One region of the Anaerobacillus sp. 63XJN7_5_ISO-PGPR-S23-430 genome, then DNA from elsewhere that is predicted to be linked to it. Evidence: a T-box and tRNA genes for the amino acid it is inferred to sense, from the RefSeq annotation. Region 1 holds a T-box; the other regions hold tRNA genes.
What was found. A T-box is a leader RNA that pairs with one kind of tRNA and senses whether it is charged. The one in region 1 lies ahead of tyrS (tyrosine--tRNA ligase), so its partner is inferred to be a tRNA-Tyr.
Positions count from the first base shown of each region.

Region 2: it has a tRNA-Tyr gene. The T-box ahead of tyrS (tyrosine--tRNA ligase) is inferred to sense a tRNA for this amino acid. The anticodon was not compared.
Region 3: it has a tRNA-Tyr gene. The T-box ahead of tyrS (tyrosine--tRNA ligase) is inferred to sense a tRNA for this amino acid. The anticodon was not compared.

Region 1 covers NZ_CM149686.1:3,067,018-3,072,007, forward strand. The annotation lists gene AC0VYJ_RS16150 (GAF domain-containing protein) at 1-243, shown strand, start outside; gene megL (methionine gamma-lyase) at 313-1,491, opposite strand; gene rpsD (30S ribosomal protein S4) at 1,853-2,455, shown strand; gene tyrS (tyrosine--tRNA ligase) at 2,678-3,943, opposite strand; T-box leader at 4,032-4,254, opposite strand; gene AC0VYJ_RS16170 (transglycosylase domain-containing protein) at 4,395-4,990, shown strand, end outside.
Region 2 covers NZ_CM149686.1:169,058-174,047, reverse strand. The annotation lists gene rocF (arginase) at 1-402, opposite strand, end outside; tRNA gene AC0VYJ_RS01000 (tRNA-Ala) at 662-737, opposite strand; tRNA gene AC0VYJ_RS00995 (tRNA-Gly) at 741-814, opposite strand; tRNA gene AC0VYJ_RS00990 (tRNA-Gly) at 825-899, opposite strand; tRNA gene AC0VYJ_RS00985 (tRNA-Lys) at 903-978, opposite strand; tRNA gene AC0VYJ_RS00980 (tRNA-Tyr) at 983-1,067, opposite strand; tRNA gene AC0VYJ_RS00975 (tRNA-Thr) at 1,078-1,153, opposite strand; tRNA gene AC0VYJ_RS00970 (tRNA-Val) at 1,231-1,306, opposite strand; tRNA gene AC0VYJ_RS00965 (tRNA-Glu) at 1,329-1,403, opposite strand; tRNA gene AC0VYJ_RS00960 (tRNA-Thr) at 1,410-1,485, opposite strand; tRNA gene AC0VYJ_RS00955 (tRNA-Asn) at 1,490-1,564, opposite strand; rRNA gene rrf (5S ribosomal RNA) at 1,575-1,691, opposite strand; rRNA gene AC0VYJ_RS00945 (23S ribosomal RNA) at 1,948-4,877, opposite strand.
Region 3 covers NZ_CM149686.1:2,410,804-2,415,793, reverse strand. The annotation lists gene AC0VYJ_RS12715 (alanine/glycine:cation symporter family protein) at 1-1,113, opposite strand, end outside; gene AC0VYJ_RS12710 (spore coat protein) at 1,237-1,521, opposite strand; gene AC0VYJ_RS12705 (hypothetical protein) at 1,533-1,718, opposite strand; gene kynU (kynureninase) at 1,777-3,054, opposite strand; tRNA gene AC0VYJ_RS12695 (tRNA-Leu) at 3,217-3,301, shown strand; tRNA gene AC0VYJ_RS12690 (tRNA-Arg) at 3,312-3,388, shown strand; tRNA gene AC0VYJ_RS12685 (tRNA-Met) at 3,403-3,479, shown strand; tRNA gene AC0VYJ_RS12680 (tRNA-Tyr) at 3,497-3,581, shown strand; tRNA gene AC0VYJ_RS12675 (tRNA-Gln) at 3,586-3,660, shown strand; tRNA gene AC0VYJ_RS12670 (tRNA-Gly) at 3,666-3,739, shown strand; tRNA gene AC0VYJ_RS12665 (tRNA-Arg) at 3,831-3,904, shown strand; gene AC0VYJ_RS12660 (ATP-binding protein) at 4,039-4,990, shown strand, end outside.

The sequences.
Region 1 (4,990 bases):
GGTAAAGGAGTCTGTGGCACAGCATCTAAAGAAGGCAAGACGATGCGAATTGACAATGTTCATGATTTCCCCGGACATATTGCATGTGACGCTGCTTCACAATCTGAAATTGTAGTGCCAATGTACACTTCAGATAAGCTCCTCGGAGTACTTGATATCGATAGCCCTAAAGTTGGCCGTTTCGATGAATTGGATCAGGAGTATTTAGAGAAATTTACTGAAGCATTGCAAGATTTTCTTTAGAGTTAAAGTAAAGTATTTTGTACCTATACTACTTAAAAAGCCATTAGAGAATTTCTCTAATGGCTTTTTTTAGTTCTCTAACGCTTGAAGAATATCTTCCCAAATATCCTCCCATGCTTCAAGACCAACAGAAAGGCGAATAAGAGTTTCACTAATCCCCATTCTTAATCTCTCATCTTCCGGGACAACGGCATGTGTCATTGTAGCGGGATGTTGAATCAGGGTTTCAGCATCCCCGAGACTAACAGCTATTTTAATCATATTAAGTCTATTCATGAAGGCTTGGGAGTCTTTCTTTTCCCCCGCAATTTCAAAACTAATTAAACCGCCTGGGCTCTTCATTTGTTTTTGAGCAATAGCATACGATGAAGATTCTTCCATACCTGGATACATCACGTTCGTTATGGCAGGATGCTCAGCTAATTTCTGCATAATTTGTCTAGCATTTGAAGAGTGACGATCCATTCGAATAGGGAGGGTCTTTAAGCCTCTTAACAATAGCCATGCATCGAATGGTGAAAGAATTCCACCTATATCCTTTTGCGTACTTTTAGCAATTGAAGAGATGGTCTCTTGGTCACCCACAACTAAACCAGCTACCACGTCTCCATGGCCACTGATATATTTCGTTGCACTATGCAAAACAATGTCACAGCCAAATTCTAGCGGGCGCTGTAAATAAGGAGTCGAAAATGTATTATCCACCACAACCTTAATTCCTTTTTCTTTTGCGACCGCAGAAACCATTTCAAGATCAATTAATTTCAATGTTGGATTAATCGGAGTTTCAATATAAATAACTGTAGTATTTGGACGAATTGCTTTTTGTAATTGCTCAACTGAGTCTAGCGGAAGCAAGTCATGTTCAATCGAAAATTTCTCTTCTAACATTTTAAGTAATCCGAAAGTACATCCGTAGACCCCTTCTGAACAAAGAATGTGGTCGCCTGTCTTCACTAGGTTCAAAAGAACAGCAGACACGGCGGCCATTCCCGAACCAAACGCTAAGCCTGCCTCAGCATTTTCAAGAGAGGCAATCCGCTCTTCCAACATTCGAACAGTAGGGTTTCCAAGTCTTGAATAAATATAGCCAGGCTCCTCACCTGCAAACCTTCGTTCACCAGCCTCAGCCGTTTCAAATGTAAAAGTTGATGTTTGATAAATAGGAGATGCCAGGCTGTTGTGATGCGATTTAGATTCATATCCATCATGAATTGTTTTTGTCTCAAAGCGATGCTTCCCTGTCAAAGTTATAACCCCCTGTTATAAAAATAGCTAGATACACTTCCATTGTAAGCGCTTTCTATTATAAGGTGAAGAGGTATTTATCTTTCTTATATCCTAAAAATGATGTCGACGTGCTATCTATCCATCTCATTTCTACTAAAGTTGACATCTAATACTGAAAGAGTTACAATAGCATTTGTGTAAAATAAGAATGGGCAGCAGCGTGACGGGCTGTGATTTCATTGTGTTCCTTTTAATAGGTACGCCGCGTAACCTCCGGCTGTCGAGGTGAAGGCGTGTGAAAACACAATGTGCACAAACCGGAATCACGACACTGTTTTTATTTTATACCAATAATAATGGTATAAAGGAGGAGCTAATTATGGCTCGTTATACAGGACCAAGTTGGAAAATTTCTCGTCGTCTTGGTATTTCTCTAAGTGGAACAGGTAAAGAATTGGAAAAGCGCCCTTACGCTCCAGGTCAACACGGACCTAACCAGCGTAGAAAGCTTTCTGAATATGGTCTTCAACTTCAAGAGAAGCAAAAGCTTCGTCACATGTACGGCATGACTGAGCGTCAATTCCGACGTCTTTTCGATGATGCTGGCAAAATGAAAGGTGTTCATGGTGAAAACTTCATGATTCTTCTTGAAGCTCGTCTTGATAACCTTGTTTATCGTCTAGGTCTAGCTCGCACTCGCCGTCAGGCTCGTCAGCTAGTTAACCACGGCCACATCACAGTTGATGGCAAACGCGTTGACATTCCTTCTTATCGTGTAGCGACTGGTCAAGTGATCAGCGTTCGTGAGAAGTCTAACAACCTTGACATCATCAAAGAAGCTATCGAAGTAAACAATTTCGTTCCAGAATACCTTACTTTCGATGCAGATAAGCTTGAAGGTACGTTCTCTCGTCTTCCTGAGCGTTCTGAACTTCCTGCTGAAATCACTGAAGCTCTTATCGTTGAGTACTACTCTCGTTAAGCTGTTTCAAAAACCCCGGAACTTATTCCGGGGTTTTTTATGTCCAAATTTACTTAGTACAAAAAATATAAAAAAAAGAGGAAGATCCTCCTCTTTTCAATGGGAGGGTCTTCCTCTTAATGATTGGCTGTTCATAACCGCTGGTGATTTTTTACTCATTTACTCTCTGTGATAACCAACCGTTATTGGGAATCACCAGTATTAGTTAAAATAGCTAAATGATTAATACGTAAGAAGGAAATATTTCTTCTTCCCTCTACGAATAATCACGTATTGATTTTCGATTTGGTCGCTTTCTGAAATAACTTTATCCATTTCCTGACACCGTTCACCGTTGATATACACCGCTCCATTTTTAACATCTTCTCTTGCCTGGCGCTTAGATGAAGAAATACCAGCTTCTACAAGAAGATCGATAAGTCCCTTTTCATTATCTTCTACATGGAAAGAAGGAACATCCTTAAATCCTAAACGGATTTCATCAGCTGTTAGCTGTTTAATGTCACCACTGAACAGCGCTTCCGAGATGTTGATTGCCTGCTGAAGCTTTTCTTCTCCGTGAACAAGCTTTGTCACTTCTTCAGCAAGAGTACGATGAGCTTCTCTCTTTTCCGGTGCTTCGATATGTTTTGATTCAATCTCTTTAATTTCTTCAATACTTAAAAATGTAAAGTAATGAAGAAATTTCACAACATCACGATCATCTGTGTTAATCCAGAACTGATAGAATTCGTAAGGAGAGGTTTTATCGGCATCAAGCCAAATCGCTCCACCTTCAGATTTACCGAACTTAGAACCATCACTCTTCGTAACAAGTGGGAATGTTGCTCCATAGGCTTTTGAAGACTCTTCGCTGCCTTCTTCTTTACGAATCAGTTCAAGACCTGCTGTAATGTTCCCCCATTGGTCACTTCCTCCAATTTGAAGACGACAGTTTTCTTTCCGGTAAAGCTGAAGAAAATCATATGATTGAAGAATCATATACGTAAATTCTGTAAAAGAAATTCCCGCTTCAAGACGTGAAGTAACAGAATCTTTCGCAAGCATATAGTTCAAACCAAAGTTCTTTCCAACATCACGCAGGAATGGAATAACATTTAGCTCCCCAATCCAGTCGTAGTTGTTTACAGCTTTTGCAGAGTTCGCATCTGTTCCAAAATCCAAAAAGCGAGCAAGCTGTCCCTGTAACTTATTCGTCCAATCTTTTACAATGTCTTCTGAATTCAACGTACGTTCATTTGAACGGCCACTAGGGTCACCAATCAGCCCAGTAGCTCCACCAACAAGCGCAATCGGCGTGTGGCCAGCTAACTGAAATCTACGTAGGGCTAGAATAGGCAAAAGATGCCCAATATGAAGGCTATCAGCTGTAGGATCAAAGCCAGAATAAAGAGCAATGCGGTTTTCTGAAAGTTCCTTTTCAAGGCCCTCTCTATCTGTAACTTGATTTAAAAGTCCTCTTGCTTCTAATTCTTCTAATATGTGCATGTAATCGACTTCCTTTCGTTAATAATATCTTTTGGCAAACCACTAAAATAATCCAAATGGGCAAAAAAACAAAAAAAACCCGCCCCAGAAAAGGGACGAGTTTCATCGCGGTACCACCCTTGTTGAAGAAAGTAACCTTTCTCCCACTCAGTCAGAATAACGGTCTGAACCGTCTAATGCTACACAGACACTGTCTTTCCCATTAGATGCTCATGGAGGTAATTCACATTTTCCTTTATGCTGATTCTCACCGCACATCAGCTCTCTGAAAAAGGGAGAAAAATGCTACTTCGTCCAATCAAGGCATGTCGTTCATTAAAAAACACTAATTAAATTAATATCACAAAGGTAAAATCATGTCAATTCTAAGCCTACAGAAATCCCTACCAGTTTATACAAATCTCGACGACATATGCTATAATAAACAGGATTAATTTGAGGGGGTATAGGAATGCGAGAGCTTTTTTCTTCTATCAGGCAGAAGTGGAACGCGTTCATTGATAGATTACAAGAATATAACATCTTAACCGGGTCCAGGATCGCCTACAAAGTGACTTGGAATTTATTTCTTATTTTTATCGTGCTAGGTCTAATGGGCACTATTTTCGCCGGTGGTGTTGGTGCAGGATATTTCGCATCACTTGTTAAAGATGAACCGATTCGCTCTTACGATGAGATGAAGAGAGACGTTTATAACTATGAAGAAACCAGTGAGGTATATTTTGCAGGTGATGTTCTTCTTGGTAACTTTCGTTCTGATATTGAGCGAAAAGAGGTTGAGTTAAAAAACGTTTCTCCTCTTCTACAAAAAGCAGTTATTTCCACAGAAGATGAATATTTCTTCGATCACGATGGTATTGTTCCAAAAGCAATTGGACGTGCCGTTCTTCAAGAAGTCACCAATTCAGATGATCGAAGCGGTGGTAGTACATTAACACAACAGTTAGTTAAGAACCAGATTCTAACAAGAGAAGTTTCTTTCGAACGAAAAGCAAAAGAAATGCTACTCGCTCTTCGACTCGAAAATTTCTTTAATAAAGAAGAAAT
Region 2 (4,990 bases), 1.4 Mb from region 1:
TGACGTTTCGGAGTTATTTAAATCACCATGCGCATCGTACCAAATAACGCCTAAATTTTCATAATTACGTGCTACACCGGCAAGAGTGCCAATAGCAATACTATGATCTCCACCAAACACTAGTGGAAAGCGCTTTCGATTAATCACTTCATTTACAACATTTGAAAGCTTTTCGCTAGCATCAGCAACTTCTTTCAAATTTTTAAGTTGATGATCCTGTTCTTCTGGACGCTTTTCTGGCCTTCCTATTTCAATATCCCCAAGATCTTCAATATCGTAATTCAAATTTGATAACCGTTCTACAATTCCAGCATATCTGATCGCACTTGGACCCATGTCTACCCCGCGTCTCATTTGGCCAAGATCCATTGGTACTCCTATAATCGAAAGTTTATTATTCATTATGTAGCCTCCTCGTATCCTAGTCTAGCTCTATTCTACCCATATTCCAGTAAATGACTCAACCTGACATAAAATACGAATAAATATTCATACAATTACGTAAATTGATGTTCTTTACGGATAAATATAAGGAACAGTAGCCTGGCCGTGGAGGATCTGAATCATATATCATCTGCAAGGCGCATTAGAAATAGAAAAGTTTCCTACTTCAAAATGATTTTATGACATAAAAAAAACCCTAAACATTGTTTAAGGAAAATGGTGGAGCCTAGCGGGATCGAACCGCTGACCTCCTGCGTGCAAGGCAGGCGCTCTCCCAGCTGAGCTAAGGCCCCATTTGGAGCGGGTGATGGGGATCGAACCCACGACATCAGCTTGGAAGGCTGAGGTTTTACCACTAAACTACACCCGCATATAAAGTTTGGAGCGGAAGACGGGATTCGAACCCGCGACCCCCACCTTGGCAAGGTGATGTTCTACCACTGAACTACTTCCGCATATGGTGAGCCATGAAGGACTCGAACCTTCGACCCTCTGATTAAAAGTCAGATGCTCTACCAACTGAGCTAATGGCTCTTACTGGTGGAGGGGGACGGATTCGAACCGCCGAACCCTGAGGGAGCGGATTTACAGTCCGCCGCGTTTAGCCACTTCGCTACCCCTCCACTGGAAAAATGGTGCCGGCCAGAGGACTTGAACCCCCAACCTACTGATTACAAATCAGTTGCTCTACCAATTGAGCTAGGCCGGCAAATATATAGTATTAACAAATAAAAAAGAGTGCACTCTACTGAGTACTCCTGAAGGTAAAGCAATTATTAAGAAAAATGGTGGAGGATGACGGGCTCGAACCGCCGACCCTCTGCTTGTAAGGCAGATGCTCTCCCAGCTGAGCTAATCCTCCACAGAGTATAGATAAATTAAATTGGTGACCCGTACGGGATTCGAACCCGTGTTACCGCCGTGAAAGGGCGGTGTCTTAACCGCTTGACCAACGGGCCATGTCCTGGAGCTTCCAACCGGATTCGAACCGATGACCCCTTCCTTACCATGGAAGTGCTCTACCTGCTGAGCTATGGAAGCATAATGGCTCCACAGGTAGGATTCGAACCTACGACCGATCGGTTAACAGCCGATTGCTCTACCACTGAGCTACTGTGGAATATTGGTCAGCCTGGCAACGTCCTACTCTTGCAGGGGGAGATCCCCCAACTACCATCGGCGCTGAAGAGCTTAACTTCCGTGTTCGGCATGGGAACGGGTGTGGCCTCTTCGCCATCATTACCAGACTAATCAAAGGTTGTTCCACTAGAAAGTGTTTAACCAAGGACAAGATATATCTTACTATATTTCTTTATAAAGATCAAGAAAAATTTTCATTCCTTGAAAACTAGATAGCACGCACAACGTTTTCCAATAACAATGTCTAGTTCCGCAGGCTACATTCTTGCCCATTTCACTCTTTCACTTCAGGCGAAAAGCGCCTTACGTTCAAGAGCTCCAATGGTCTACGAAAGTGACCAAGCCTGCTTTACTTTTCGTTTTTAGGTTAAGCCCTCGATCGATTAGTATTCGTCAGCTCCACGTGTTGCCACGCTTCCACCCCGAACCTATCTACCTCATCATCTCTAAGGGATCTTACCAGCTTCATGCTGTGGGAAATCTCATCTCGAGGGGGGCTTCATGCTTAGATGCTTTCAGCACTTATCCCTTCCACACGTAGCTACCCAGCTATGCTCCTGGCGGAACAACTGGTACACCAGCGGTGTGTCCATCCCGGTCCTCTCGTACTAAGGACAGCTCCTCTCAAATTTCCTGCGCCCGCGACGGATAGGGACCGAACTGTCTCACGACGTTCTGAACCCAGCTCGCGTACCGCTTTAATGGGCGAACAGCCCAACCCTTGGGACCTACTTCAGCCCCAGGATGCGATGAGCCGACATCGAGGTGCCAAACCTCCCCGTCGATGTGGACTCTTGGGGGAGATAAGCCTGTTATCCCCAGGGTAGCTTTTATCCGTTGAGCGATGGCCCTTCCATGCGGAACCACCGGATCACTAAGCCCGACTTTCGTCCCTGCTCGACTTGTAGGTCTCGCAGTCAAGCTCCCTTGTGCCTTTACACTCTGCGAATGATTTCCAACCATTCTGAGGGAACCTTTGGGCGCCTCCGTTACACTTTAGGAGGCGACCGCCCCAGTCAAACTGCCCACCTGACACTGTCTCCGCACCGGATCACGGTGCTGGGTTAGAATGTCAGTACAGCCAGGGTAGTATCCCACCGACGCCTCCATCGAACCTGGCGGTCCGACTTCTATGGCTCCTACCTATCCTGTACAAGCTGTACCAAAATCCAATATCAGGCTACAGTAAAGCTCCATGGGGTCTTTCCGTCCTGTCGCGGGTAACCTGCATCTTCACAGGTACTATAATTTCACCGGGTCTCTCGTTGAGACAGTATCCAAGTCGTTGCACCTTTCGTGCGGGTCGGAACTTACCCGACAAGGAATTTCGCTACCTTAGGACCGTTATAGTTACGGCCGCCGTTTACTGGGGCTTCGATTCAGAGCTTCTCCCGTAAGGGATAACCCCTCCTCTTAACCTTCCAGCACCGGGCAGGTGTCAGCCCCTATACTTCGCCTTACGGCTTTGCAGAGACCTGTGTTTTTGCTAAACAGTCGCTTGGATCTTTTCACTGCGGCTCCCCTGGGCTATAAACCCGAGGAAGCACCCCTTCTCCCGAAGTTACGGGGTCATTTTGCCGAGTTCCTTAACGAGAGTTCTCCCGATCGTCTTAGGATTCTCTCCTCGCCTACCTGTGTCGGTTTGCGGTACGGGCACCTTTTTCCTCACTAGAGGCTTTTCTTGGCAGCGTAGAATCAAGGACTTCGGTACTAAATTTCCCTCGCCATCACGACTCAGCCTTCATGGTGAACGGATTTGCCTATTCACCAGCCTAATCGCTTGGACGCGCATTTCCAGTAGCGCGCTCTCCCTATCTTTCTGCGTCCCCCCGTCGTTCAAACGGAAAGGAGGTGGTACAGGAATATCAACCTGTTATCCATCGCCTACGCCTTTCGGCCTCGGCTTAGGTCCCGACTAACCCTGAGCGGACGAGCCTTCCTCAGGAAACCTTGGGCTTTCGACGGACAAGATTCTCACTTGTCTTTCGCTACTCATACCGGCATTCTCACTTCTAAGCGCTCCACCAGTCCTTTCGGTCTGACTTCACAGCCCTTAGAACGCTCTCCTACCATTGTCGTAAGACAATCCACAGCTTCGGTGATACGTTTAGCCCCGGTACATTTTCGGCGCAGCGTCACTCGACCAGTGAGCTATTACGCACTCTTTAAATGATGGCTGCTTCTAAGCCAACATCCTGGTTGTCTAAGCAACGCCACATCCTTTTCCACTTAACGTATACTTTGGGACCTTAGCTGGTGGTCTGGGCTGTTTCCCTCTCGACTACGGATCTTATCACTCGCAGTCTGACTCCCGCGGATAAATCGTTGGCATTCGGAGTTTGACTGGATTCGGTAATCCGGTAAGGACCCCTAGTCCAATCAGTGCTCTACCTCCAAGATTCTTGCCGCGAGGCTAGCCCTAAAGCTATTTCGGAGAGAACCAGCTATCTCCAGGTTCGATTGGCATTTCACCGCTACCCACACCTCATCCCCGCATTTTTCAACATGCGTGGGTTCGGGCCTCCATTCAGTGTTACCTGAACTTCACCCTGGACATGGGTAGATCACCTGGTTTCGGGTCTACGACCACGTACTATTTCGCCCTATTCAGACTCGCTTTCGCTGCGGCTCCGCCTTCTCAGCTTAACCTTGCACGGGATCGTAACTCGCCGGTTCATTCTACAAAAGGCACGCTGTCACCCATTAACGGGCTCCAACTAGTTGTAGGCACACGGTTTCAGGTTCTTTTTCACTCCCCTTCCGGGGTGCTTTTCACCTTTCCCTCACGGTACTGGTTCACTATCGGTCACTAGAGAGTATTTAGCCTTGGGAGATGGTCCTCCCGGATTCCGACGGGGTTTCACGTGTCCCGCCGTACTCAGGATCCGTCTCGGAGGGCATCGGATTTTGACTACAGGATTGTTACCTTCTCTGATGGACCTTTCCAGGTCGCTTCGTCTATCCGTGCCTTTGTAACTCCAAAGAGACGTCCTACAACCCCAGAGGGCAAGCCCTCTGGTTTGGGCTGATTCCGTTTCGCTCGCCGCTACTCAGGAAATCGCGTTTGCTTTCTCTTCCTCCGGGTAATGAGATGTTTCAGTTCCCCGGGTCTGCCTTCCATTCCCTATGTATTCAGAAATGGATACCATCCTATTAAAGATGGTGGGTTCCCCCATTCGGAAATCTCCGGATCAAAGCGTACTTACAGCTCCCCGAAGCATATCGGTGTTCGTCCCGTCCTTCTTAGGCTTCTAGTGCCAAGGCATCCACCGTGCGCCCTTAGTAGCTTAACCTTCGATTTGTTAGGCATTACTGCCATAACGCATCAGTTATTACTAAGTTATTGCATAAAAAATAATTATTGGATGTCGTTGTTTGTGCTATCTAGTTTTCAAGGAACAAGGTT
Region 3 (4,990 bases), 660 kb from region 1:
AAGGACACCTATCGTACTGATAACAAAAATCAATAGGAGGGAAGAAACAAAGATGGGGCCCCATGTAGCTCCCATTAGTCCAGAGAAAGCATCTGAAACCATATCAGCTGCATTTGAGGGTTTAACGTCTTTCCAAGCTCCTGAAAGAAGCACTGTAAAAGCTGTTACTGTGCAGAGAACGATTGTATCGATAAAAACGCTGAAAATGCCCCATAATCCCTGTCTACATGGATGAGGCGTATGTGCTGCAGAATGGGCAATAGACGCCGTACCCATACCAGCTTCGTTTGAATAAAGCCCTCTAGCAAGGCCCCATCTAACAGCTGCAGCAAAACCAGCTCCAGCAAAACCTCCAGCTGCTGAGATCGGTTGAAAAGCATGTACGAAAATAAGGTTCATAACAGCTGGAAACTCTTCTATATTAATCACCATAACGCCGATAGCGCCTGCAATATATGTAAGTACCATGAATGGAACAATCTTCTCAGCTACAGAACCAATTCTACGTATTCCACCGAATACAACAATTGATATAAGGATAATTAATAAGACACCTGTTACCCAAGTCGGTAATCCAAAAGAACTTTCTGAGAGTGTTGAAATGGAGTTGGTTTGGACCATGACACTTGGAATGATTTCAATCATCAGTCCAAAAGCGAATAGAGATGAAGCGAACTTCCATCCCAAGCCTTTTTTTATGTAATACATTGGGCCACCAACATACACGCCATTTTTGTCTTCCTCTCGGTATTTGATCCCAAGAACAATTTCCGAGAATTTTGTAGACATTCCAATTATAGCGACAATCCACATCCAGAAAATAGCGCCAGGTCCTCCAAAAGCGATTGCCACAGGAACCCCAACAATGTTTGTAGCACCTGCAGTAGATGCAAGAGCGGAGGCAAAGGCCTGAAATGGTGATATTGTGCCATCTCCTTTTTCTTTTTTGAAAATTTTACCAATGGTATGTTTTAAAGCGTGGGGAAAAAAGATTATTTGAAAGAAGCCGAGGCGGATTGTTAAAAATAATCCACCGCCTAAGAGTAAAATCATCATAGGATAACCCCAGATGAACGCGGAAAATTCGGTTATTGCATTAAGAATATAGTCCATATCAATCTCTCCCTATAGGTAATACTCATTTAATTATCCATATAAAGGGAGGCTGAAACTCTATTTACAAAATTATGAAAAAATGAGCATAAAGACACAGAGCCGGTTTTCACCGGCTCTGGATTAATGGACCTGGGGAGGCTGATTATTCTGTTGTTGCTGCGGAGCTGTTAGTTGGTTTTTAACTTGTTGAATTTCATTGGTTTGGGCTTTGGCAGCTGGCTGATAATACCCTTTTTGTTTAGCGTATTGATAAAGGTTATATTGTCGCTGCTCATCAGTATTTCTAATTTGTTGAAGAGCCTGACGAAGTTGTTGATTGTCAGCTTGAGAAATGACGCTCCCGTAATTACTTAAGCTGCTGTTCAATACGGATAAATAATCATTTACCATGTCTTTCTCATTCATAAAATCCCTCCTTAATTTAAGAAGCTGATTAATTGTTGTTGTGTGTTACGTGCGTCTTGTGCATCCTTTTGAAGCATTTGCTTAAGCTGCGGACAAGTACAAGATTGGGCATAGGAATCAAGTTTGTTTGCGAGTGTTTCATGTCCGCCGATCATGTGACGCAGGTTTTGAAGTTCAAGTTCGTTCAGCTGAGTCATCCTGTTTCCCTCCTTCATTTCACATAGTATGAATGGAGAAAAACCAAATTATACTCACTTAAGCGATAACATTTCGCTCGTTAGAAAACTGCTGATACGTTTTTTCAATCATAATACTCTTTAGAATTTGGACAACATGATAAACATCTTCAAATGATGAATAGAGAGCAATTGGTGCAAGGCGAATGACGTTTGGTGAGCGGAAATCTGGAATGACGCCTTTTTGTTTTAGCGCTTTGCAAATTCGAGCAGCTTCATCGTGCTCGAGACAAATATGCCCACCCCGTCGATCATCTTCTGATGGATTAGTGATTGTAAAACCATCTTCAGCAAGATTTTCTTTAATAAGACACATTAAATAGTTGGTAAGAGACAATGATTTTTCTCGAATCGCATCTATGCCAGCTTCGTTCATCAATTCCAAAGCTCCTATTAAAGGAGCCATACTAAAAATGTGGGGTGTGCCTATTTGAAATGCGCCAGCGGTTTCAGCATGAGTAAGCGTATGGCTCATATCGAATTGCACTTCTTTCTTGGAACTGAACCATCCAGCAAGACCGGGTCGTCTGCCAAGGTGGTTTTCGTGCACAAAAAGTCCACCAACACCACCAGGGCCACTATTTAAGTACTTGTATGTACACCAAACCGCGAAGTCAACGTTCCAGTCGTGAAGTTTATGTGGAATGGCTCCGATTGAATGAGCTAAGTCAAAGCCAATGATTACTCCTTTAGAATGGGCTGCTTTTGTGATTTTTTCTATATTTAGTAATTGTCCGCTCCGGTAAAGTACGGAAGGGAGGAGAATAAGGGCTATAGTCTCATCGATGGCCTCAATGATATCTTCTTCCAGGATTGTTCTTCCGTCACGGCTCGGAACTTGTACTAGATTAGTTTTAGGGGATAACCCATGGAGTTCAAGCTGACTTTGAATAGCATAAATGTCAGATGGAAATGTTAAAGAATCGGCTAGTATTTTTGTTTTGTTTCCTGAAGGTTTAAAAAAAGTAGCGAGCATCTGATGAAGGTTAGTTGTAATTGAACCGGTAGTAATTGTTTCAGAAGCATGTGAACCGATTAGCGTTGATGTCATCTCACCGATGTTTTCTGCCATATAAAACCAGGGCTGCTTTCCATCAGACCAGCCATCAATTCCATGTTGCTTCCAGTCATCAAGAGATCGAAGAAGGGATGCTTCCGCATTCTTTGATAGAAGACCAAGTGAATTACCATCCAAATATAGCGTATTTGGATTTAAGTAAAACTTATCACGTAAATGGGCTAAAGGGTCTTTCTTGTCGAATTCTTTTGCGCCTGTAATGGACTGTGATAAACTCATATGTAACAGCTCCTTTTCTACAACTTATCGTATGAGAGGGAGAAGAGCATGTCAACGCTTTCACTCTTTGCAAAAGAAACTTTCTACATTTTTTTAGAATAATGATTGACATTTTAAATGATTCAATGGTATATTATTAAACGTCGCTGATGCACAGCACATGCGGGTGTGGCGGAATTGGCAGACGCGCTAGACTTAGGATCTAGTGTCTTACGACGTGGGGGTTCAAGTCCCTTCACCCGCACCATATATTTTTTGCGCCCGTAGCTCAATTGGATAGAGCGTCTGACTACGGATCAGAAGGTTAGGGATTCGACTTCTCTCGGGCGCACCATACATAATTTAAGTGGCGGTGTAGCTCAGCTGGCTAGAGCGTACGGTTCATACCCGTGAGGTCGGGGGTTCGATCCCCTCCGCCGCTACCATATTACAATTTCATCATGGAGGGGTAGCGAAGTGGCTAAACGCGGCGGACTGTAAATCCGCTCCCTCAGGGTTCGGCGGTTCGAATCCGTCCCCCTCCACCATGATTGGGCTATAGCCAAGCGGTAAGGCAACGGATTTTGATTCCGTCATGCGTTGGTTCGAATCCAGCTAGCCCAGCCATTTTTGCGGGTGTAGTTTAGTGGTAAAACCTCAGCCTTCCAAGCTGATGTCGTGGGTTCGATCCCCATCACCCGCTCCATTACATATTGTAGAAGAGTTTTAAAAGCTACTTCACAACCTGATTTTAATCATGGTATACTTTTGTTGAGATGGAATACCATTCATATCGTGCGCCTTTAGCTCAGTAGGATAGAGCAACAGCCTTCTAAGCTGTGGGTCAGAGGTTCGAATCCTCTAAGGCGCATACCCAAAACTCCTTGAATAAGATTACTTATTCAAGGAGTTTTTTTATTTTATTAACGGCACATGTGTGTTTGCACATAGGCTTCATTTCCAATAAACTAGTAATTAATAAATCACTTGGGAAATGGTGACGAAATGAAGCGATATAAAGGAAGAATTATATCTGTTGTAACGTTTTTTATGGCGATTCTATTATGGGATTATTGGCTTTATTCTGTGAATGAAATTAAAATCAATTGGTTAATGGACATATTCTTTACGATCTCAGTTATGGTGATTGTTTGGTGGTTCTCTTCTTATTATGATCGCTCTGTCATACTTCTGTCCAAATTAAAAGATAGTGAGGAAAAATATCGTAAACTATCAGAAAACTATAATAGTGTCATAAACAGCTTAAACGAAGTTGTTTTTCAAACTGGAATAGATGGTAGTTGGATCTGGTTGAATGAAGCGTGGGGTGAGTTAACTGGATACGACGTTCAGGAATCAATAGGCACATACAGCTTATCTTATATACATCCAGATGATCGGCTGAATATACATAAAGAATTATCTCGATTCCAAGATGGCGCAGAAAAATCTAACGTATTTGAATTCAGGGTTCAGAAAAAAGGCGGGGGGTTCGTCTGGTGTGAGGTCTTTATTAAATATGAATATAGCTCTAAAGGAAGATTTGAAGGAATGACAGGAACGATTAAGGATAAAACCTTTAGAAAGCAATCAGAAGAGCGGTTACTTAAAACAAATGAAGCCCTTGCGGTTAAATCTGAAAAGCTAGCATCAGCTGCACAGCTTGCCGCTGGAATTGCTCATGAAGTTCGGAATCCTCTAACATCGGTGAAAGGATTTCTTCAACTGCTTGAGAAGAAGGAATCCACTATGCCGTATTTTGAAATAATCTTTTCAGAAATATCCCGTATCGAATTAGTGCTAAGTGAACTTCTAACGCTAGCAAAGCCGCATAGTACATTATTTACGAATGTTGAAATGAAAGGTTTATTAAAGCAGGTCTCAACCTTGATTGAGTCTAATGCTCTATTGAACGATGTAACATTACAAACGAATTTTGGGAATGAGGAAGCAGTTG